2 linked regions of the Terriglobus albidus genome follow. The protein of the gene in region 1 interacts with the protein of each later gene in a pairwise test. Links are inferred from orthologs where the notes say so. Each region holds a gene or a part of one and is shown on either strand. Other genes may lie near its edges. The genes, in order: FTW19_RS04760 and FTW19_RS07330.

Region 1 (10,528 bases):
CTCTCAGACAGAGGACATGGGTATGGCAGCGGCCTGGTAACAGTAGCACTGCTGCTCTTAATCGGAGCCGGCCTGGCGGTGATTGTGCAGCGCCGGGCTTCTTCCTAAGCCACAATGCTGAACGATTGAGGTTCGACCATACTGGACACGGAACATTGCCCTCAGCGGCTTCTATGAGACGGCTGTATGGGTCAAGTTTTTTCCTTCATAGAGTTTTTGTATTTGCAGTTGCGGTTGTGTTTTGGATTCATCTCGGGGCTTCTATCCGCACTCGCAGTGAGCCGCTAAGGGACTCGGTGCCTGTTGGGACCCGATGGTGATGAATTGGGGCTGCTATCTGAAGCACGACCTGTATGGCCCAGCCGCTGAGCGCAGTCACCCGGACACGAGATTGTTCTGCTTTGGCCGATCCGCGGTTCAGGCTACGGTGGCCATTGCAGGTTGAGGGAAGTGTTGGAAGCTCTGTCCGCTGCGCCACATGCTGTGCAACAGGACCGCCAGTTTACGGGCCACCGCCACGATAGCTCGCTTTTTTGCTCTCTTGCCTCCACTGGATGCCAGCTTGAGGCCCCAGCGACGCAAGGCTGAGTCAGGACCGAAGCGACCCAGGATGTATTGCGCCGACTGCACCAGCAGACTTCGTAAATATCGGTTGCCGGTCTTGGAGATGCCTAACTCCGGATCCGAGTCCCCCGACTGACTTTGTCCGGGTCGCAGACCGAGCCACGCACCTGCGGAACGGTTGCTTGCTATATTGGGCCGGTCCAGCGTGAGTACATACGTGGCCGCCACCACAGGACCCACGCCTGGAACCGTACGCAGCACACCGATCTCCGGATACCTGGTACCCAGCTTTTCGATCTGTTCTTCCATACTGTCGATCTGACGGTTCAACGTCGCGATCTGCTCCAACAACGGAACCGCTACCGTCGTCAGCACAGACGGAATCGATGCCCGCACCCGCACAGGAAACGACTCGGTGGAACAGGCCGGCAGACGGCCACCGGCGCTTTTGACCAGGCCACGCAACGCGTTGACCAGCATCGTCCGCGCACGTACTAGCGTAGCCCGCGCCTGGATCAGGTTCAGGTCCTGCTGCCGCTCCATGCTGCGGTGAAGCAGCGGCGCCAGCAACTTAGGATCAGACGCCGCGAAGCGAGCCAGCTGCTCGGCATCGTTGCGATCGTTCTTCGATTCACTCGAGCTGATCGCCGCGATCTTGCGCGCATTGGCCACGATCACCTGATGACCTAAAGACTTGAGCAAACGGCTTACCCACGGAGAGTGCGTGCCGCACTCCAGTGCTATTCGCTGCCGCTCCTCGCCCTCGAAATGACGTCGGAACGCCGCCTCCGTACTCTGGATACGACCTTCCTCCATCACTTCCTTCGCTGCGTTCAACAGACAGTAGTGGCTGTAACGGTCCCCTAAATCAAGCCCTACCGTCAGCGCTGGCCTGTCACTCCCCATTTCCTTTAACCACTGCGCTTTGCTAACCTTCTTCATCGGCTGGTCTCCTTGAGCACCCCGAGTGCGTGCGAACAGCTTAGCTGCTTCGCGAGGCCAGCCGTCTCATCCCATCTGAAGCCGCGTATCTTCTCACGTCGGTACGGCATGGCTAAAGCCATGCCCTTAAGCAAGACGGAACACCATTGGCGTTTCCAGGTCTGGGGAGAGATAGTAGCGGGCCGAAGGTCCGCTCTATCGCGGAAGCAGATTTCTCCGCTTTCGCTGCGAAATGACAAACAAAGATGCATCGTTCAAATCGGTGCCGCTGCTCCTACCGGCATCACGTATGCTGAAGCCATGAGCGATGTGGTGCACCGCAATAACGAACAGATGACCAATCCAGAGCCCGGCCTGAAGCGCCAGGTGATGAGCTATACGCCGGAGATGATGCTCGTCCGGCACACCATGGAGCCCGGATGGGTCGGTGCGGCGCACTCGCATCCGCATCAGCAACTGGTCTTTGTCGTCAGCGGACACATCGTGCTCACCACACCCGACGGCGATCACACGCTGCGTGCCGGTGACAGCATCATCGTGCCTGGGGACGCCGTGCATCAGGCGCGTGCGTTTGAGGCCAGTGAGGTATTGGACGTCTTCACGCCCTATCGCGAAGACTACGCCTGAGTGCGAAGGCCGATAGCAGGCAGCACCAGCGAAAGTAGAATTGCTGTGTCCTGTTCCGGAGTGCTGTCGGCCTCGCCGTAGAGACGGCGTTCATTCATGCCGCGCAGCATGTCCATCACAGCCCATCCGATCGGCTCGAAGTCGCGTGCTGGAATCTCACCGGCGTTGACGCCGTCTTCGAAGATCCCCACCAGCTCCCGCACGGTGGCCTGCAGCAGAGTGTGGGTCTGTTTCCGGTGGCTGCGTTCGCGGCCGAGTGTCACCAGCATGCGGTAGACATTGGGCTGCGTCTCCCAGAAACTCATACGGATCTGCAGCAGGACACGCAGGCGGTTCGCAGTTCCGGTCACGCCTTCAAGTGCCTCGCGAATGCGCTCGCGCTGCTCCTCGATGGCCTGCAGGACGGCGGCCTCGTAGATCTCTTCCTTGGAGGAGAAGTAGAGATAGAGCGTCCCTTTGGCGACCTTGGCTTTTTCGGCAACGTCGTCCATGCGGGTCTCCGCAAACCCCTTCTTGCCAAAGAGTTTCAGGGCAGCATCCAGGATCTCGGAACGGCGAAAATCCGTTAGAACCTGGCGACGGGATTTCGGTCGGACGGACACTCAAGCCAAGCTAACATAATGAATCCCGGCCGGGTTTTACCTCTCTAATGACTAGCCAGTCATTTTTATGACCAACCAGTCTGCGATTCTCGAAGCCGAAGAAGAGCTCAGCCAATCGGCGCAGGGGTCCGAGCCGGGCGTTCCGCTGGAGACTCAAGCAGAGAAGCCGGCTGCGGCTATTCCGCATTTCAATCCATGGATTATTGCGCTGGTTGTAACCATGGGCACCTTCATGGAGGTGCTCGATACCTCCATCGCCAACGTTGCCCTGCCGCACATCGCTGGCTCGCTCTCGGCTTCACAGGACGAGAGCACCTGGGTGCTGACGACCTATCTCGTTGCCAACGCCATCATCCTGCCCATCAGCGGCTGGATCTCGTCTGTGCTTGGCCGGCGGAATTTTTATCTCGGCTCTGTGATTCTGTTTACTGCGTTCTCTGCAGCCTGCGGATTAGCGCCTACGCTGGGGATGCTGGTGATCTTCCGCGTTCTGCAGGGACTGGCCGGTGGTGGCCTGCAGCCCTCCGTGCAGGCCATCCTGGCCGATACCTTTCCGGGTAACAAACGTGGCATGGCGATGGCCGTCTATACCGTCGCCATCCTGTGCGCTCCCGTGCTCGGTCCGACACTCGGTGGATGGATTACCGACAACTACTCCTGGCGCTGGATCTTCTACATCAACATTCCTGTCGGCATCGCCTGCGCCTTCTTTACCCGCATCGTGCTGCACGATCCACCGCATCTCACGGCGGCACGCAAGGCGCAGAAGGGCAAGCCGCTGCAGGTCGACTTCGGCGGCCTGGCACTGATCTCTATCGGCCTGGGTGCGCTTGAGATCGTCCTCGATAAGGGACAGGAACTCGACTGGTTCGGTTCCACCTTCATCACCTGGAGCAGCATCATCGCCGTTGGCTGCCTGTTGGGCGCCATCGTATGGGAGCTGCGTGTCGATAAGCCGGTGGTGAACCTGCGCCTGCTGCGCGAGCGCAACTTCGCCATCTGCTGCACCATCGTGCTGGCGCTTTATACCGCTCTGTATGCAACGACATTTCTTCTGCCGCAGTTCATGCAGCAACTGCTTGGCTATGACGCGACGACGGCCGGTATCGCCGTGTCGCCCGCAGGTCTGGTGACGATGGCGGAGGTCCCGCTCGTTGGCTGGCTGCTTAGCCGTGGCGCCGATGCGAGACGGATGATCGCGATGGGCATTGCGATGATCACGCTGGGCACATGGTGGCTCTCACACGGAAACCTGGATGTGGCCATGAGCGACATGATCTGGCCGCGCATCGTGCAGGTGATGGGTGTGGGCCTTACGACTGTGCCGCTCAGTACCATCATGTTCCGCTTCCTGCCTGGAGACCAGACCAGCAACGCCGCAGGTATCTATGCCTTGGTGCGCAACGAAGGCGGAAGCATCGGCATCGCGATCTCAAGTACATTCCTGCAACGTATGGCGCAGACACACCAGGCGTATTTGTCCTCGAACATCACCGCCAGCAACGTGGCTGCGATGCAGGCGGCGCATGCGTTGGGTGGAGCGGTGGGCGGTGCTACGCCGGATGCGAGTTACGCAGGACTGGCGCTGGTCTATCACCAGTTACAACGGCAGGCGGAGCTGCTGGCGTATATGGATCAGTACAAGCTGTTTGCGTATGTGCTGCTTGGTGTGTTGCCGCTGGTGCTGTTGTTGAAACGTCCGCCGAAGCATATTGGCAAGGTGGAGTTGGACGCTCACTAGGGTGTGGGGATAGAGAAATCTGCTTTTGCTATCGAGCCTTCGCGGGCTTTCCGCCCAAGCGCCATTGTTTTGCTTAAGGGCACGGCTTCAGCTGTGCCAAAACAGTGCTTGAAGGATTTGCGGCTTTAGCCGCTGAGGTACTTGAGCGGAATGATTGACCTCAGCGGCTAAAGCCTCGGTCCTTACCGATGCCACTATGGGACGGCTGAAGCCGTCCCCTTAAGCAAGGCATTCGCGCGTTGCGCGAACCGGAAACGCGCTGGTTCATGCCTTATATCTTCTCGAAGCAGGTCCTTCGCTAAGGCTCAGGGTGACAACCTAAAACAAGACGGGTCGAGCTGGACGCTCATTGACCAAACATGGCGAGAAGGGCGGCTTCATCAATCACCTTCACACCGAGCTCGTTGGCCTTGTCCAGTTTCGACCCCGCCTCATCTCCTGCGACGACATAAGTTGTTTTCTTGCTGACCGAGCCTGAGACTTTTCCTCCGGCTGCTTCAATCATCGTCTTCGCATCCTCGCGCTTGAGTGTAGGCAGCGTTCCAGTGAGTACGAAGGTCATGCCTTCAAGCTGGGAGGTCTTCTGACGCTTTTCCGCGGTAAAGCTGAAGCCAAGCTTGTGCAGACGCTCTACGAGCTGCCGGTTCTTGTGGCCCGCGAAGAACTCATGAATGGCCTCCGCGACTTTAGGACCGATCTCAGGCACGCGCTGCAGCTCTTCTTCGGTGGCATCCATCAATGCCTGCATGGCCTCGTAGTCTTGCCCGCGTGAGGCAAACTCTTCGGCCAGCAGTTGTGCGGTGCGTTCGCCGACATGACGAATACCCAGACCCAGAAGGACACGCCACAGCGGATTCTTCTTCGAGCGCTCGATCTCATCCAGCAGTGTCTGCGCCGACTTCTGACCGATTCGCTCCAGCGTGAGCAACTGATCCATCGTCAGGGTGTACAGATCGGCGACGGAATGGATCAGCGCCTTGCGAGCGACCGGTTCCGCGGCCTCTTCCTCCCCTTCGGCGGGGGCCATCTCTGCCTGCCCGAGTAGCTGCGCGACAAGCGCATCTCCCAGACCTTCGATATTCATTACACCGCGCGATGCGAAGTGCAGCAGCTCTTCGCGCAGGCGTGCCGGGCAACTGGCATTGACGCAGCGCCAGTCCACCTCGCCTTCCTCACGAACGACGGGCTCGTCGCAGACCGGGCAGTGTGTCGGGAACTCAATCTCTTCGGTTCCGCGTGGATGGCTCTCGTCCACCTTCACGATCTTCGGAATCACATCGCCGCCGCGTTCGACCTGCACCCAGTCGCCGATGCGCACACCCAGACGCTGGATCTCGTCGGCATTGTGCAGTGTTGCATTGCTGACGGTGGTGCCGCCAATGAAGACAGGTGTCAGACGCGCTACAGGAGTCAGCTTGCCGGTGCGTCCTACCTGGAAGCCAACGCCCTTCAATTGCGTCACGCCTGCACGGGCTGCAAATTTATAGGCGATCGCCCATCGTGGAGCTTTGCCGGTAAATCCCAGCCGCGCCTGCTGTGCCGTTGAATTGACTTTTACGACGACACCATCGATCTCGTAACCGAGATCGTCACGCTGGGCCTCGGCCTTTTCAATGAACTTCAAGACTGTATCGATGGTCTTCGCGGAGGAGCCATGCATGTTCACGCGGAAGCCCGCCGTCTTCAAGGCATCGAGCGTTTCCTGCTGGCCCGGCAGAAGTGTCTCGCCTTCGCGCAACAGGAAGTAGGCGTAGAAGTCGAGCCGACGCTGGGCGACGATGTTTGGTTCCAGTGTCCGGATTGTGCCGGCGGCGGCATTGCGTGGGTTCGCCTTTACCGGCAGACCCGCCGCGACTGCCTCTTCGTTCATCCTCTGGAAGGCGGCCTGCGGCATCACCACTTCACCGCGGACCTCGAACTGCTGCGGCATGCCGGCCTTCTTCAGCTTCGCGGCAGAGACCGCAAGGGGCACGCTACGGATGGTACGGACATTGGTCGTAACGTCTTCGCCTGTCGTACCGTCGCCACGTGTGAGGCCGCGTTGCAGTACGGAGGCTCCATTCGCTGAAGCTCCGTAATGCAGCGCCAGCGAGAGGCCATCCAGCTTCAACTCGCAGACGAACTCGACTGTCTCACCTGCAGGCAGTGCGGCATGTACACGGTCGGCCCAGGCGCGCAGCTCCGCCTCGTTGTAGGCGTTATCGAGTGAGAGCATGGGGCGCGAGTGCGCCACCTTGGCAAAACCTTCTTTCGGGCGCCCGCCGACGCGCTGCGTTGGCGAGTCGGGTGTGATCAGCTCTGGATGCTCCGCCTCCAGAGCTTTCAACTGGTTCATCAGAGTGTCGTACTCAGCGTCCAAGATCTCGGGAGAGTCCTCGACGTAGTACAGGTACTCGTGGTGACGCAGGGCTTCGCGCAGCGATTCGATTCGGGCTTCGATCTTGGATTCAACACTCATGCCATTCGCATGATAGAACGGCCGCTTGTCCATTTTCATGATGGCCGGACGGGCGTTTCGGCCTACAATCGCTTCGCACAGAGAAAGGCGCCTATGACTGAAGCCACAGTTCCCACCGCAGAGCCAGGACTCTCGCAGATTCAGCGGGTCATTTACACCTTTACCGCTCCGTCAAAGACCTTTACCGACATTCTTTATCGCAGCCGTAACGTGCTGTTGCCCATTCTGCTCATCATCGTGGGCTCCTACATCTTTACCTTCAGTGCGGCTACGCGTGTCGGATATGACGCTCTGGCCGACAGCGCCATCAAAGCCAATCCGAAGATGGAAGAACGGGTGCAGGGTATGACGGCCGAACAGGTGGCAACGGTCCAGAAGCAGCAGGTGATCGGTATGAAATTCACCGTCTATGCCTTCCCGGCGGTATTTGTCATCTTCGGTGCGCTGTTTACGCTTTTCTTCTGGGGGACGGTGAACTTCGGTTTCGGCGGCGAAGCAACCTATGGCCGGCTCTTCGCCGTGATGATGTATGGTTCCCTGATCGCTGTTACGAAACTTCTGCTGGCCACACTCATGTTGTGGGTGACGGACCCGCCGGAGATTTTCACCTTTCAGGATCCGGTGGGTACAAATCTCGGGTATTACCTCGATCATCACAGCGGGCCGCTGTATGCATTGCTGACCTCAATCGACATCTTCGAGATCTGGGAGTACATCGTGCTCGGAATCGGCTGCGCGATCGTTGCAAAGCTGCCGATCCGCAAAGGGATCATCGCCGTCTTTATCTGGTGGACGCTGGTCGTGCTTATGAAAGTCGGCTTCGCGGCTGCGTTTAGTTGAGGCAGTATCTTTAGAGCTGTCATCCTGAGCGTAGCGAAGGACCTGCTTTTATGAGTTACGCAAGAAAGCAGATCCTTCGCTTCGTCACCCCAGCGAACAAAGTTCGCCGGGGACCCCGTACGCTCAGGATGACAAGTTGAAGTTGTATGCGACACCAAAAAGCCGCGAGATTACTCTCGCGGCTTTTGCTTTTGTATCGTATGAAAATTACTCAGACCACTTTTTGAAGACCAGCGAACCGTTGGTTCCGCCGAATCCGAAAGAGTTCGACAGAGCGTAGTCGATCTCCACGGACTGCGACTTTCCGGGAACGTAGTTCAGCTTGCACTCCGGATCTACGTTCTCAAGATTCATCGTCGGCGGAGCGATACTCTTCTGCATCGCCATGATCGTGATGCCCGCCTCCAGGCCGCCGGCGCCGCCCAGGAGGTGGCCCGTCATCGACTTGGTGGAGCTAACCAGCAGCTTGTGGCTCAGCGCGTGTTCGCCGAAGAGGTTCTCAATACCCTTGGACTCCAGGGCATCGCCCAGCGGCGTGCTGGTAGCGTGTGCGTTCAGGTAGGCAACCTGCTCCGGCTTGATGCCTGCCCACTTCAGCGCATTGGCCATGGCGCGGTAGCAGCCTTCGCCCTCGGGAGCCATACCGGTCATATGGTAGGCATCCGAGCTCATGCCGTAGCCGACGACCTCGGCCAGGATGGTGGCGCCGCGTTTCTTGGCGAACTCCAGCTCTTCGAGGATCAGGATGCCCGCGCCTTCGCCCACCACGAAGCCGTCGCGGTCCTTGTCCCAGGGCCGGCAGGCGTGTGTCGGGTCGTCGTTGCGGGTGGAGAGCGCCTTCATCGCGGCAAAGCCACCCACGCCCATGGGCGTAATAGCTGCCTCGGCGCCGCCGGCGATCATCGCGTCGGCATCGCCGCGCTCGATGATGCGGTATGCGTCGCCGATGGAGTGCGCGCTGGTAGTGCAGGCCGTGGCTGTGGCCTCATTCGGTCCCTTGGCTCCAAAACGAATGGAGACATGGCCCGCAGCCAGGTTCACGATGGAAGCCGGAATGAAGAAGGGTGAGATCTTGCGTGGACCGCCCTGCATCAGGTTGGTGTGCTCACGTTCGATGACATCGAAACCGCCGATGCCCGAGCCGATGTGCACGCCCACCATCTCGGCGTTTTCGGGGGTGACCTTCAATCCACTCTGTTGCATCGCTTCCTCGGCTGCGGCGATGGCGAAGTGGATGAAGCGGCCCATCTTGCGGGCCTCTTTTTTATCGATGAACTTGTATGGATCGAAGTCCTTGACCTCGGCGGCAAAGCGGACGGGGTGGCCTTCCAGAGGGAAGGCCGTAATCTCCGCCATACCGCTCTTGCCGGCCATCAGTCCATCCCAAACCTCCACGGCCGTGTTACCGACACCGCAGATCAGGCCCAGGCCTGTTACAACGACGCGACGCTTTTCCACGTGATTCCTTTGGTTACTTCTTCGAGTGCGACTCGATGTACTCGATCGCGTCCTTTACGGTCTTGATCTTCTCGGCGTCTTCATCCGGAATCTGGATGTCGAAGGCTTCCTCAAACTGCATGACCAGCTCGACGACGTCCAGGGAGTCGGCGCCCAGGTCTTCCTGGAAGCTGGCACCGGGGGTCACCTCGGCCTCGTCCACCTGAAGCTGCTCCACAATGATTGATTTCACCTTTTCTGAAACATCTGCCATGAGTTGAGTCTCCTGTCTCTTTCCCTCTATGAATCTCGGTACTGCAAAAACCTGATGCGTCTGCGACCGTACGCGGCCAATTTCCGCGAAATCTTAGGATACGAAACGCCCTGTTGAGTGTAAAACAACCGGGTGCAAAGGAAAACGAACCGGGTTAAAACGGTTCCTCTTCCGATGCGGCCAGCAGGGGGGCCATGTTCCCCAATTCCGGGAACGGAATCTCGTCTCCATCGCCCGGATTGCCTGCATCCATCTCGACTTCCCGCAGGGTCCGGTTGATGGCCCGGGTGCGGACATTCAGGCTCTCGATGGTGTTCTGCACCGTGCTGACCTGCTTTTCCATCTTCGACATCAGGTCGCCGAACTTGCTGAATTCACTGCGTGTCTTCGAGAGCACCTTCCAGACGTCGTCGCCCTTTTCCTGGATGGCGAGCATGCGGAAGCCCATCTGGAAGCTGGTCAGAATGGCTGATAATGTGCTCGGACCGGCGATGGTGACGTTGCACCTGGACTGAATCTCCGCCTGCAGGCCGTCGCGGCGCATCACCTCAGCGTACAGGCCCTCCGTCGGCAGGAACATGATGGCGTGCGGCGTGGTCACCGGCGGCTGGATGTACTTGTCGCAGATGCGCTTCCCTTCGGTCCGGATGGCGGCCTCGAAGGCCCTGCCTGCGGTGTGAACCTCTTCCGGATTGCCGCGCTCGTAGGCCGCTTCCAGACGTTCCCAGTCTTCGCGCGGGAACTTGGCGTCGATGGGCAGCAGGGTTTCGCCCTGGGGGCTGGGGAAGCGGACAGCGTACTCCACGACCTCCAGGCTGTTTGCCTTGACCCGGGCATTTTGCAGGTACTGGCTGGGCGCCAGCATCTGCTCCAGCAGCATGCCGAGCTGGACTTCGGCGAAACCGCCGCGCGACTTCACGTTGGTGAAGATGCGGCTCAGGTCGTCGACACCTTCGGAGAGCTTGGACATCTCGCCCAGTCCGGCGTGCACCTTGGTCAACTGGTCCGTTACCTGCCCGAAGCTCTCGGTCAGACGGGTCTGC
Region 2 (10,653 bases), 660 kb from region 1 along the record:
GTTTTCGTAGACATGCTTGAGATCCTCCACTTTCAGATCGGTAAGCAGATTCCAATGCGCTGCAGTCTTTGTACGATGAGATCGAAGCCAGCGGCGCTCGGCCTCAGATAGCGATGCCTTGCAGAGCGTATCCTCCATGGCGAGCCGTGAACGCTCCAATTTTGAGACCTTCGAGCCAAGACTTCCGGCGCGGGAAGAATCGCCTTCTGCCTCCGCTACCGCACCTGCCAGTTGGACCACAAACGCCATGCGATTCTGCCGGTCTCGAAGCTTCACCTCCACTATCAACCACTCCCAGTCCATCTCTGGGAACTGAAACGGAATCCAGGGCAATGCTTCTGTCACGCGCGCATCCAGCTCCTCGGTATCGAGAGCAAGAAAAAGCAGCTCTGCTGGATTAAGCTGCAAACCTCCCCTCAGGTAAGCAAAGCCTGGGTAGCCCAGTTCTCCCAGAGCGCTCTGAAAGCCCCCTCCTCCGAGCAACTTCCCATGCCCCATGGGGCGTGCCGTCGGTGGAAGAGCATAGACCTTGAGCGCAGTCTCGGCGAGTTCTTCCGAAACCGGACGAGATCCACGTTCAACCATAGATAGGTAGGCCTGGGTAACACCAAGGTGCTTCGCTGCCTCGACCTGAGTCCAGTGGTGGGCGGAACGGGCTATTTTGAGCTCTTCGCCGGTCATCTTCTGTATTATAACAATATTTGTTATATTTCCTTCGCTCATAACAACAAAAGCCCCGCCTTCAGCGGGGCTTTTGTGCGGAGTTCTTTCGAAAGTTATGCGCTGACAGCAGCCACCGGCACACGTGCCGCGGCAGCGACCACCTGAGCCGGAACCGCCGGCTGGTGGGTCTGATGCCCGGTCTGAGGACGATGCACGAAGTGATACGGCGGCCAGGGGCCGGAAAGCTGGAATTGGCAATCCTTCATCGTCTGCTGCGCCTGGACGTACTTATTCTGGTAACGCTCCACACACTTGCGATCGATCAGGTGAGCGATGTCGATCAACAGCTTGCCGGAGTCCAGGCGCTTGCAGGAGATCTCCTCCGCCAGCGGCAGGAACATACGGTTCAGTTGTACCGACAGTGCCCGGGCGCGAGCCTGACGCTCACGCTGGCGGGCAGCCTGCTCACGCAGACCAGCCAGATACTCTTTGCCGGCACAGCAGGTCTGCATCTTGGAGGCGCCTTCGACGTCGTCGACCAGGACCTTCAGATGCATCTCCGCCTTGCCCTGGAAGCGCTCCAGGTTGGCGACAAAGTGGCGATGGTTGGAACGGATCGACCGCCGCAGCGCGTCGTCATCCGTAAACGTAGTGTTGAAACGAAATGGCAAAAGCGTCGTCTGTTTAAAACAGTCGGCGATCACGCGTGCGTGATCCTTCTGGCACTGCTGATCGATGCGGGCTGCATCTTCCTCAGAGTGCTCAGAAACCAGAACGGCGAGGTCGCTCGCCGGAAAGAGGAATACCTGATTTCCAAAGAGGCCCTTTACGTTCTCCAGGGGCATCGGACGACGATGCCGCGAAAGTTCCGGAAACGCCTGACGTTCAGCGATACAGTATGCATACCAAGACATATTATCTCCGCATAAAACCTTAGGAATCAGATACATCCCTTCGGCCGTTATCGACGTATAAAGTGCGGTAAAGCTCAACGACGTTTGGCAGCTGGTTCGACCACTACGGTGGACTGAACCGATTGCGAAACGGATACTATGCCCGCCATACAACGTTTGGCAAGCAGATGTTTTGTTGCGGGTTTGAAGAAAAAACCGAAGGCACCGGGGGCCTTCTTCCGGTCTTTCCTTTATCCCTTGCGGTTCAGGCGCATGGAGGGAGTTCGCCAGGCGAAGAAATTCGATAAAAGGCGCAGCAGGAAACCCATCGCAGATCCCAGGGTTGAGCTGGTCTCCGGGGACAATCCCAGCCGTTCGGCTGTCAGATAGGTTGCAGCAGCAGCGGTTGCAGCCAGGGCATATGGCTCGCCCCTCTCAAAGACGGCCGGTGTCCGGCCACTGAAGACATCCCTCAGGGCTCCCCCGCCGACGGCCGTGGTAATTCCCAGCAGCAGGCATGGTAAGAACGCCAGGCCGGCGTCCTGCGCCCGGGTCGCCCCGGCGACCGCAAACAGACCCAGGGAGAGTGCATCGATAAAAAAGATGAAACGCTGCACGCGCGCTCCCACCACCGAGCCGAAGAACAGCGCCAGGCTCGCGCCTCCAAGGGCGCAGGTGAGATAAGACGGGTGGTCAAACGAAAGCGGTACGCCCTGCTGCAGGATGATGTCGCGGGTTACACCACCACCCACACCGGAGATCATTCCCAGACCCAGCACCCCTATCCAGTCATAGTGGTAGCGCTGGTCGCGCCGTACCGCCAACGCTCCTGCAAACGCACCGACTCCCAGCGCCAGATACTCAATGACGGTCGAGATCGTAGAGCTGCGGATAGGAGCATGCGGCAGCGCGGGCAGCATGGGCTATTTTTTTCCGTCCTCAGGCAGCTTGTCACGCCAGCTTGGCCCGTTTGCCTCCCGGCGTTTGCGCGAGTCCTCGGGGTTCGAGATACCTACGAGGGAAAGAATACGAACGATCATATCGATAAGAGACTTCATGGCGCGTGCCCTCGTCTGCGTAAGGGAAAGATGACATCATCTTATGAGAATGCCCGTTGATGTGGCTATGGGATGAGGGTCCCGTAACCCGAGACAAACCGCACGAAAACCTATTTTTTGTTGAGAGGAAATCGCGAGTTCATGTCCCTGTTCAAACGTGTGCGCGGAGTGGTGCTGTTCCTGATTCTGGCCCCAGCCATCATGCCGGCGGAAGATAAGCCGGCCGCAGATAAACCGAACACAGAAAAATCAAACCCCGACGTCATCGTCTTCAAGAATGGCGATCAATTAACCGGAACCCTGGTGCGCGGCGTCGGCGATTCCATCATCTTCAAGAGCGATATTGTCGGGGAAGTCACCATTCCCCTAAGCAAGATCAAGGAGCTCCGCTCCAACGGCAGCTTCGCCGTCCTCAAGAAAGACACCCCTGCGACCCGTACCAATACCCAGACCGGCATGGTCACCGTCGACGACCACACCGTCACCCTGATGCATCCCATGGGACAGGTTGAGACGGTCCCGGTCAGCAACGTGGCCTACATCATCGACCAGAGCGTCTACGACCGCGAACTCGAAAAGAAGGCCGGCCCTCTCTATGGATGGGCAGGCACCGTCACCGGCGGCGCCTCCTTTGTTCAGAGCACCCAGCACGGCGGCACTTTTACCGCCGGCGTGAAACTGGTCCGCACCATCCCTTCAGTGCCCTATCTGCAGACACGGAATCGCACCATCTTCGACCTCTCAGAGGCCTACGGAAAACTCACCACGCCGGTGATTCCGCAAACGACTCCACCAACGCCTGACTCCGTGGTCAAAACCAGCATCTTCCACACGGATGTCGAACGCGACCAGTACGTCTCGAAGAAGTTCTATTACCTGGGCACTCTGGCCTTCGATCACAACTTCTCCTCCGGCCTGGATCTGCAACAAATCTACGGCGCCGGCGTCGGTTGGACCCCCGTCCTGGACGCGAAACAACAACTCGACGTCAAAGGCGATATTCACTACGAGAAACAGCAGTTTGAGGATTCAACCAGCAATCTGAACCTGATCGGCGCAAGCATTGGTGAGGCCTACAAGCGAACCCTGCCGCGTTCCATGATCTTCACCCAAACCCTGCAGTTCCTGCCGGCCTTCAACGAACCCAAGGCTTATTCGGCAAACTTCAGTACCGGGTTAGCGATGCCGGTCTTCAAAAAGCTCGGCATGAGCATCGCCGCCAGCGACTCCTTCCTGAACAACCCATCGCCAGGCTTCAAAAAGAACACCTTCCAGTTCATCACTGGCGTAACCTACACTCTTCCGTAGCCAGATTAAAACCAAAGCCCGCATCCTCGAGATGCGGGCTTTCCGTTTTAATCTCCCATCAGATTTCGAACCGGATCGGGCAGATCGTTGCCCGCTTCCTTCAGCAACAACGTGAGCTGCCAGATCTGCTGGCTGGTCAGTTTGCCGGCAAAGGCATGACCGCTGGCTTTGGGACTCCCTTTGGCAATCACCGTATAAATCGCCGATGGCGCCTTATGGCCCACACCGGGCGCACCCGCAACCCAAAACTGCGGAGCTCCTCCCACCCGTGGCTTTCCGCTGGGCGTTCCATGGCACGCAGCACATTGCTTCCGGTAGATCGGCGCCGCAGCCTCAAAGACATCCTCGCTGGCGGCAAAGGGAGGCTGCCCGGCGGCAACGGCAGCCGGATTCGGAGGCGCCACCTCGGACGGAGCAGGCGTCTCCACCTGTGAACGCGACTTATCCTGAGGCTTCGTCACTGGCGGCCGACTCGCTGCAGACGCGGCCTCAGAGCCTGATTTCTCTGCTCCCCCGCCCTCTGCTCCTGGATAGTCGCCGTGGATTCCTACGGAGTTGCGGACACCGCGCAGCGCCGCCGGATGCGAATACAAATATCCTGCACCCGCAACAAGTCCGCCACCCAGCAGCGCGCCAAGCAGCAAGCCGGATGTACTGGAAGAGCCTTTACTGGATCGTTTGGCCATGAATTCCGCGCCGGGGATGTTCTAATAAAAGGGTGTGCCGCAAATGCCGGTCCACCTGGTTTGAAACTAACAGAGCAAGAAGGCTGCAGGGGTATCGTTTGATGTTCGGTTTGAAGCGGATCGTGTGCGCGCTGGCCTTGGCCGCGCTTGTGGGAACGGCTTTTCACGGCGAGGCACAACAGGACCGCCGGCAGCGGCGCATGAACGCCAATCGCCAGGCGCGTATCGCCAAAATGATTGAGGACACCTACTCTCACAAGTACGAGGTCTTCGGCGGCGTCGGCTACCTGCGCTTCCGTTCGGGTGATTTCCTGCAGCGCAACAATGAGATCAGCTGGCAGGTTGCTGGGAACTACTACCTGAACCCGCGCTGGGCGGTCGTCGGTGATGTCCGCGGCCACTATGGCAATGCCAAGACGGGCAACAACCCCTATAACATCTGGGATCCGCTCATCACGCACTACACCTTCATGGGCGGACCGCAGTACCGCTTCTATCGCAAGGAACGTCTGAGCGCGAACGTCAACGTGCTTGGCGGTATGGCGATGGGTAATTTCGATGGCGGCTCCAAGGGCGTTCCCGCTCCTGCACTGGGCCTATGGAAGACCGGCAACGCCGGCGCCTTCGCCCTCGGCGGCAGCGTGGACTACAGCTTCTACCCGAACCTGGCCTTCCGCATCGCCCCGACCTACCAGATCACGACCTTCGGCTCCACCCTGCAGCACAACGTCGGCTTCAACGCCGGTCTCGTCTATCGCTGGGGCCACCAGAGCAAATAACCGATCCATGGGTTAGAGAAAGCCCGGCTTAGCCGGGCTTTCTTTTTTTGTCATTTCGCAGTGACCAAAGGGAGCGGAGAAATCTGCTTCTCTACCCTAGGGCGCATCGACAAATTCGATTTTGGGTATTCCGAGCCCACCCTAAGGTTGTGAGGGGTGGAGCGCCCGGCCATATAAGCGCTGAAGGCCGGGGTCCTCGGCAAACTTGTTCGCTGGCGTGGAGACGCGTTCTATATCAGCCCGGGGCAACACCCCAGGGTTTACTGCTCCCCTGCCATCCGGGCAGCATACGCATCTGGCAGATTCGCCCGCTTGAACTCGCGGTCGATCACTACGTGCACCGTCTCCCCCTCGCAGAGCAGTTCCTCATCCGTAACGCGGACGACCTGATAGCCGATACGGATGATCGATCCCCGAACCTGCTTCACGGTCGTACGGACCGCGATCTCATCGTCATATCTCGCCGGACGCTTGTAGCGTGCGTTTACCTCCGCTACAGCGATCAGGATGCCCTCTTCCTCAAGCTGCTTGTACGGCAGGCCGATTGAGCGCAGAAGTTCCACTCTACCAACCTCGAACCAGACAACATAGTTCGCGTGGTACACCACGCCCATCTGGTCGGTCTCGGCATAGCGGACCCGGATACGTGCTTCGGCTGTCGGTGCTGGCATACAGCTAGTGTACTGAGGAGCTCATTCCGCAATGGATTCATCGGTCGGCGAAGAAAGCATCCCCTTCCGGAGTTGGCTGGAATGTCAGTCCCGTCTTCAACACGAGGTTCTCTCCATGAGTCAGGAAAAGCAGATTGCCATTGCGAGCGAATCCTAGGAATCGCCCATGTGTCATACGAGGATCAGTCCATTGTCCGACGAGCTTGCTGGTCTGTAGATCCACCAGCCACGCTTTGTCGCCACCTTGCGTCACGTACTCGCGACGACCGGCAATCAACAAATAGCGAGCGTCGCTAGTCGTATAAGCGACTCCCCACCCGGCTTCGAGCGGCAGATTCAGAGACATAATTTGCTTTGTGTCACCTCTTGCGGTGAGGAACCTCGTTCCTTCAGCGCAGGTCACTCGAAGGATCACCTTATCTCCTGCGCTCTCTACGGGAGTCGATAACAACATCTTTCCTTGTCCGTATGCTGTGCATTGCACCAAATCGGTGTCGGCTTGATAACCATCCAGCATCAGCCACCCCCTTTGATTTGGGTCAGTCGACATCCCTGGCAACGCAAGTTTCGCAACCATATCTGTCGCAGGTTCCTCGCCCGCTCCAACATCGTGCCACTTACGAGATAACACACGTCCTGAGACCAGACGAAACTGCGGAACCGTAAAGACCAGCCGGCGAAAAACCTGATACCGCCCGTCATTTACCTCAACTATCGCAATAGAACGCGCTGCGTCGTACTTCATGTTGTCTATATCGCAGAAGGCTGTCCGCGGACTCTCGTCAGGAAACAATGAAGTACGGGAAGCCAGACTTATCGTCGCCACGTGTTTCCCGGTGGTGACATCGTATTTCTCGACGTCGTTGCAACTCGCCTCATAAAAGAACTGCGCATGGCCGGCTACCCCGCACCATACCGTCGCAACCAACAAAACCAATCGCACAAGCTTCATCATGGTTACCTTTCAGGTGTCGACAGCAACGCGCCCGATATCGATTGAACTCTTGGCGCCGGAGGATCGGTAATGGCAACCTTGAGAACATTGGCTACATAATCGGGATCTCCCGGATAGATATACTGCCCTTTAGAGTTTGGCTCGATCAGTTTCTTATCGCGCCAGAACTTCTCTCGATCCGCCGCTGTATTTTCATGCCAGTGTGCCGCACCAGTTCTACCATCTGCTCCCACCGCTACTTCGAGCAGACCGTCCGTGCCAATTTTTGCAACATACTCCGGCAGATAATAGACAGTCTTTGAATCCGGATCAGTGAGACCGCGGCCGTAACCGTTATACGCGCGGAGCGTTTCGCGATCGATCTGATCAGACGTAGGAGCCGGTAGCGTAACTGCGAGCGGTAGCGGAGGCGTGGCCGGAGAAGCCGGCGGCATACCTGGTTTTGGTATCACCACACGTGCTCTTGCTTCGTTGTACGCCTTCACCAACTCCGTGAATTCGGAACTGCTCGCATAACCGATCAAATAGTTCCGTGCGTACCGGGTCTTCTTCGCCAGCACAGCTATACCGCCACGGAGATTAGCTTTCCAATCCCAGATCTCGTCATCACTTGGCGCTGGTCTCGTAAGTTGCGTCAAGCCCACGCCCCCCTTATGGTCTTGGCTGAACAGTGGATAGCCAGGGGCCGTACTGCCCGCCTCCAGAAACTGCCGTGTTGACGACTCATGCCGGATAATCTTGATCATCAAATCACTGGCGCCTTCTGCAATCAGATCGTTCTCCGTAGGGTTCGTCCCGAGAATCTGCAGGTCTGACCGGCTCGCCGTCAGAGCAGACGGCGGTAGAGCTGGAGTGGTCGGTGATACCAGTCCTGGTGCACGCACAGTAACTGTCACGGTCAGTTGCCCTCCGCGCACTTTAGTGAACGGCAACACAAGGGTCGGTCCTCCAGTTCGATTGATCGGCGGATGCGCCACCGATCGTCCCATGGAAAGAGGGACTTTCTTGTTTTGCATCACGAGCGTCACCACCCAGTTGTAGGTCGCGCCCTGTAATGCGACGGCATCCGCGCCCGTAACGGTCGCAGTGGCGCGGATTTGGGGCATGCACGCGTTCCGTCCGATGTAAAACGTCGGACCGGGAGGATCGAGGCTCAGCGCAACCTTGATTCCGGTTGGTGCGGTGGGATTTGCCATCTGTGTCACGCAATGGCACTCCTCTACTTCCGAGGACTGCCGTCTCAGCGAGAACCTAGTTGCTCATCCTGAGGTCGACGTAGTTTTTCGTGTCCAGCGTCGGCTGCAGGCTCATCGTCAGTGTGTGGTTCGCGCCATCACCGCTACCCGTATTCCAGTGGCTGATCCAGCCCTTGAACGCATATGTGCACAAAGCGTCCTGCTGCGAATCATCCTGCCAGAACTCGACCTTGATGTCTTTGATCTTTTCGCGGGTCACCACATTCGCAAGGTCGAAGAGAGTCTTCAACGTTGAGAAGGGCATGTTGGTGTTGTCGTGCATATCCACACTTACCTGGATATTGCAGCTCAGAGAGCCCATCATGGGCATCCCCGCTACTTCACTGACTGTAGAAAGCGCCACGTTGACCGCGAACGCATTAAATTTATTGCCGTCGATCGTCACTGTTGTTACTGAGGGCTTTGCCATCTCTACGTCTGCCTTCTCGGGGGAGAGTAACGTTCGGTTTCAGATTCTACAATCCCGCCTAACGTGTCAACTGACACCTCTCCGTCCCTTTCGCCTTCCGTAAAGAGCGATGAAATCATCTCCGCTTTCGTTTGATGGACAATAGACACCATGACGCATCAGCCCACTGACGCCCTCGTCATCATCGATCTGCAGAACGATTTCTGCCCCGGCGGTGCGCTTGAGGTTCGAAACGGCGACGAGATCGTTCCTCTGATCAATCGCCTGCAGGAGCGTTTTGGCCACGTCATTCTTACCCAGGACTGGCATCCGGCGGGGCATATCTCGTTTGCGACCTCCCATCCCGGCGCCCAGCCCTTCGAGACCATTCAGGTGGCTTATGGCCCCCAGGTCCTCTGGCCCGATCACTGCCTCCAGGGGAGCGCAGGCGCCGCCTTCCACCCGCAGCTCGACACCACACGCGCCGAGTTGATTGTCCGTAAGGGCTACAACCCGCGCATTGACTCTTACTCCGCCTTTCTGGATAACGACCACTCCACCCCGACCGGCCTCGGCGGCGCCCTGAAAGAACGTGGCATCCAACGCCTGTCCTTCTGCGGACTGGCCTATGACTACTGTGTTCACTTTTCCGCCATGGACGCCGTCTCCCTTGGCTTTACCGCCTGCGTCATTGAAGATGCCTGCCGTGCCATCGACCTCAACGGCTCCGTCGCTCGAGTCAATGTGGAGATGCAGCGGGCCGGTATCGCCCGCATCTCAAGCGACACGTTGCTCTAGAGGAAACGGCCCTTTCCACACATGCTACCCTGTCTCGCATGAATTCAGTCCAGGGTCGCAGTATCGTCATCGTCGCCTACCGCCCTAGACCCGGCAAAGAAGCCGATCTGCTGCAGCTCACCCGCGAGCACCTGCCGCTGCTGCGTGCGGAGGGCCTGGCCACCAGCCGCGAGTTCATTGCCTGCCGCGCCGCCGATGGCACCATCGTCGAAGTCTTCGAGTGGGAGGAGGGCGGTATCGAGAAGGCTCACAATAACGCGAAGGTCAAAGCCCTGTGGGACCGCTACTTCGCCGCCTGCGAGATCGTCCCCCTCAACCAGCTCCCCGAGGCCGCCCAGATGTTTGCCGGGTTCGCTCCCCTGGCCCTGGATTAAAGCGTTTTCCCTGTTGCTGGGTATCCCAGAAGGGCGTGCAGCGGCGTTTTCATTGCGGAAAACGCCCATAGGATGCGTACGCCCTACACTACACCCACAGGGAAAATGCTCTCGGGCCGGATCCTCGGCCCTGAGCTACAATCGAAGAAGGTTCTAAAAGCAGCGCGTCACGCCCTGCCATATCCGGCCCTTTGCGCCCGGAAAACCATCAGAACAGTTCAGGAGATACACCATGGCGATTCCCGCCACCCAGATGCGCCCGGGCATGATCATCAAGCACAACGACAAGCTCCACATGGTCTTCTCAGTGGAGCACCGTACCCCCGGTAACCTGCGCGCCTTCATCCAGGCCAAGCTGCGCAACCTCTCCTCCGGAGCCATGTTCGAGCACCGCTTCCGCTCGGGCGACGCCATCGACCGCGTCGTCGTCGATGAAATCGCGATGGAGTACCTGTACAACGACGGTGATGACTACATCTTCATGGACACGGCTACCTACGAGCAGACCACCCTGTCCCGCGAGATTCTTGGCGACGCCGTGGACTACCTGCTCCCGAATATCGGCATCTCCGTCAGCTTCTACGACGGCAAGGCCGTAGGTATCGAGCTTCCACAGGTTGTGGAGATGACCGTCGTTGAGACCGAGCCCGGCATCAAGTCCGCGACCGCCTCGTCCGTAACCAAGCCCGCCAAGACCGAGACCGGTTTGGTGGTGCAGGTTCCTCCCTTCATCAACGAAGGCGAGAAGATCCGCATCGACACCTCCGAAGGCGCCTACATGTCTCGCGCCTAAGGCCGCTATTCCTTCTGAAAAGGCTCGCCGG

The links.
Region 2: the proteins of FTW19_RS04760 (region 1) and FTW19_RS07330 interact in binary tests that used the Escherichia coli proteins (3 or more experiments, as listed by UniProt). The link is inferred for Terriglobus albidus from one-to-one orthologs.

Annotation. Positions count from the first base shown.
Region 1 is NZ_CP042806.1:1,154,443-1,164,970, forward strand. Bases 7,866-10,528 are described here. They hold FTW19_RS04760 (acyl carrier protein), read right to left. Parts: upstream 9,486-10,528; coding sequence 9,246-9,485; downstream 7,866-9,245. Other genes in these bases: fabF (beta-ketoacyl-ACP synthase II), read right to left, coding at 7,982-9,232; rmuC (DNA recombination protein RmuC), read right to left, coding at 9,640-10,528. In the rest of the region: FTW19_RS04720 (MFS transporter), read left to right, coding at 1-108; FTW19_RS04725 (IS110 family transposase), read right to left, coding at 418-1,506; FTW19_RS04730 (cupin domain-containing protein), read left to right, coding at 1,807-2,133; FTW19_RS04735 (TetR/AcrR family transcriptional regulator), read right to left, coding at 2,124-2,735; FTW19_RS04740 (DHA2 family efflux MFS transporter permease subunit), read left to right, coding at 2,803-4,476; NAD-dependent DNA ligase LigA, read right to left, coding at 4,823-6,934; FTW19_RS04750 (YIP1 family protein), read left to right, coding at 7,028-7,774. UniProt on the Escherichia coli protein: Carrier of the growing fatty acid chain in fatty acid biosynthesis.
Region 2 is NZ_CP042806.1:1,816,684-1,827,336, reverse strand. What follows is about bases 4,354-7,141. They hold FTW19_RS07330 (acyl-CoA thioesterase), read right to left. Parts: upstream 6,059-7,141; coding sequence 5,648-6,058; downstream 4,354-5,647. Other genes in these bases: FTW19_RS07320 (hypothetical protein), read right to left, coding at 7,016-7,141; FTW19_RS07325 (hypothetical protein), read right to left, coding at 6,096-7,013; FTW19_RS07335 (porin family protein), read left to right, coding at 4,710-5,387; FTW19_RS07340 (c-type cytochrome), read right to left, coding at 4,354-4,608. Outside these bases: FTW19_RS07365 (DUF6036 family nucleotidyltransferase), read right to left, coding at 1-14; FTW19_RS07360 (helix-turn-helix domain-containing protein), read right to left, coding at 1-723; FTW19_RS07355 (GvpL/GvpF family gas vesicle protein), read right to left, coding at 777-1,577; FTW19_RS07350 (trimeric intracellular cation channel family protein), read right to left, coding at 1,808-2,476; FTW19_RS07345 (DUF481 domain-containing protein), read left to right, coding at 2,756-3,922; more of FTW19_RS07340, read right to left, coding at 3,970-4,353; more of FTW19_RS07320, read right to left, coding at 7,142-8,218; FTW19_RS07315 (hypothetical protein), read right to left, coding at 8,265-8,678; pncA (bifunctional nicotinamidase/pyrazinamidase), read left to right, coding at 8,829-9,455; FTW19_RS07305 (hypothetical protein), read left to right, coding at 9,494-9,829; efp (elongation factor P), read left to right, coding at 10,062-10,622.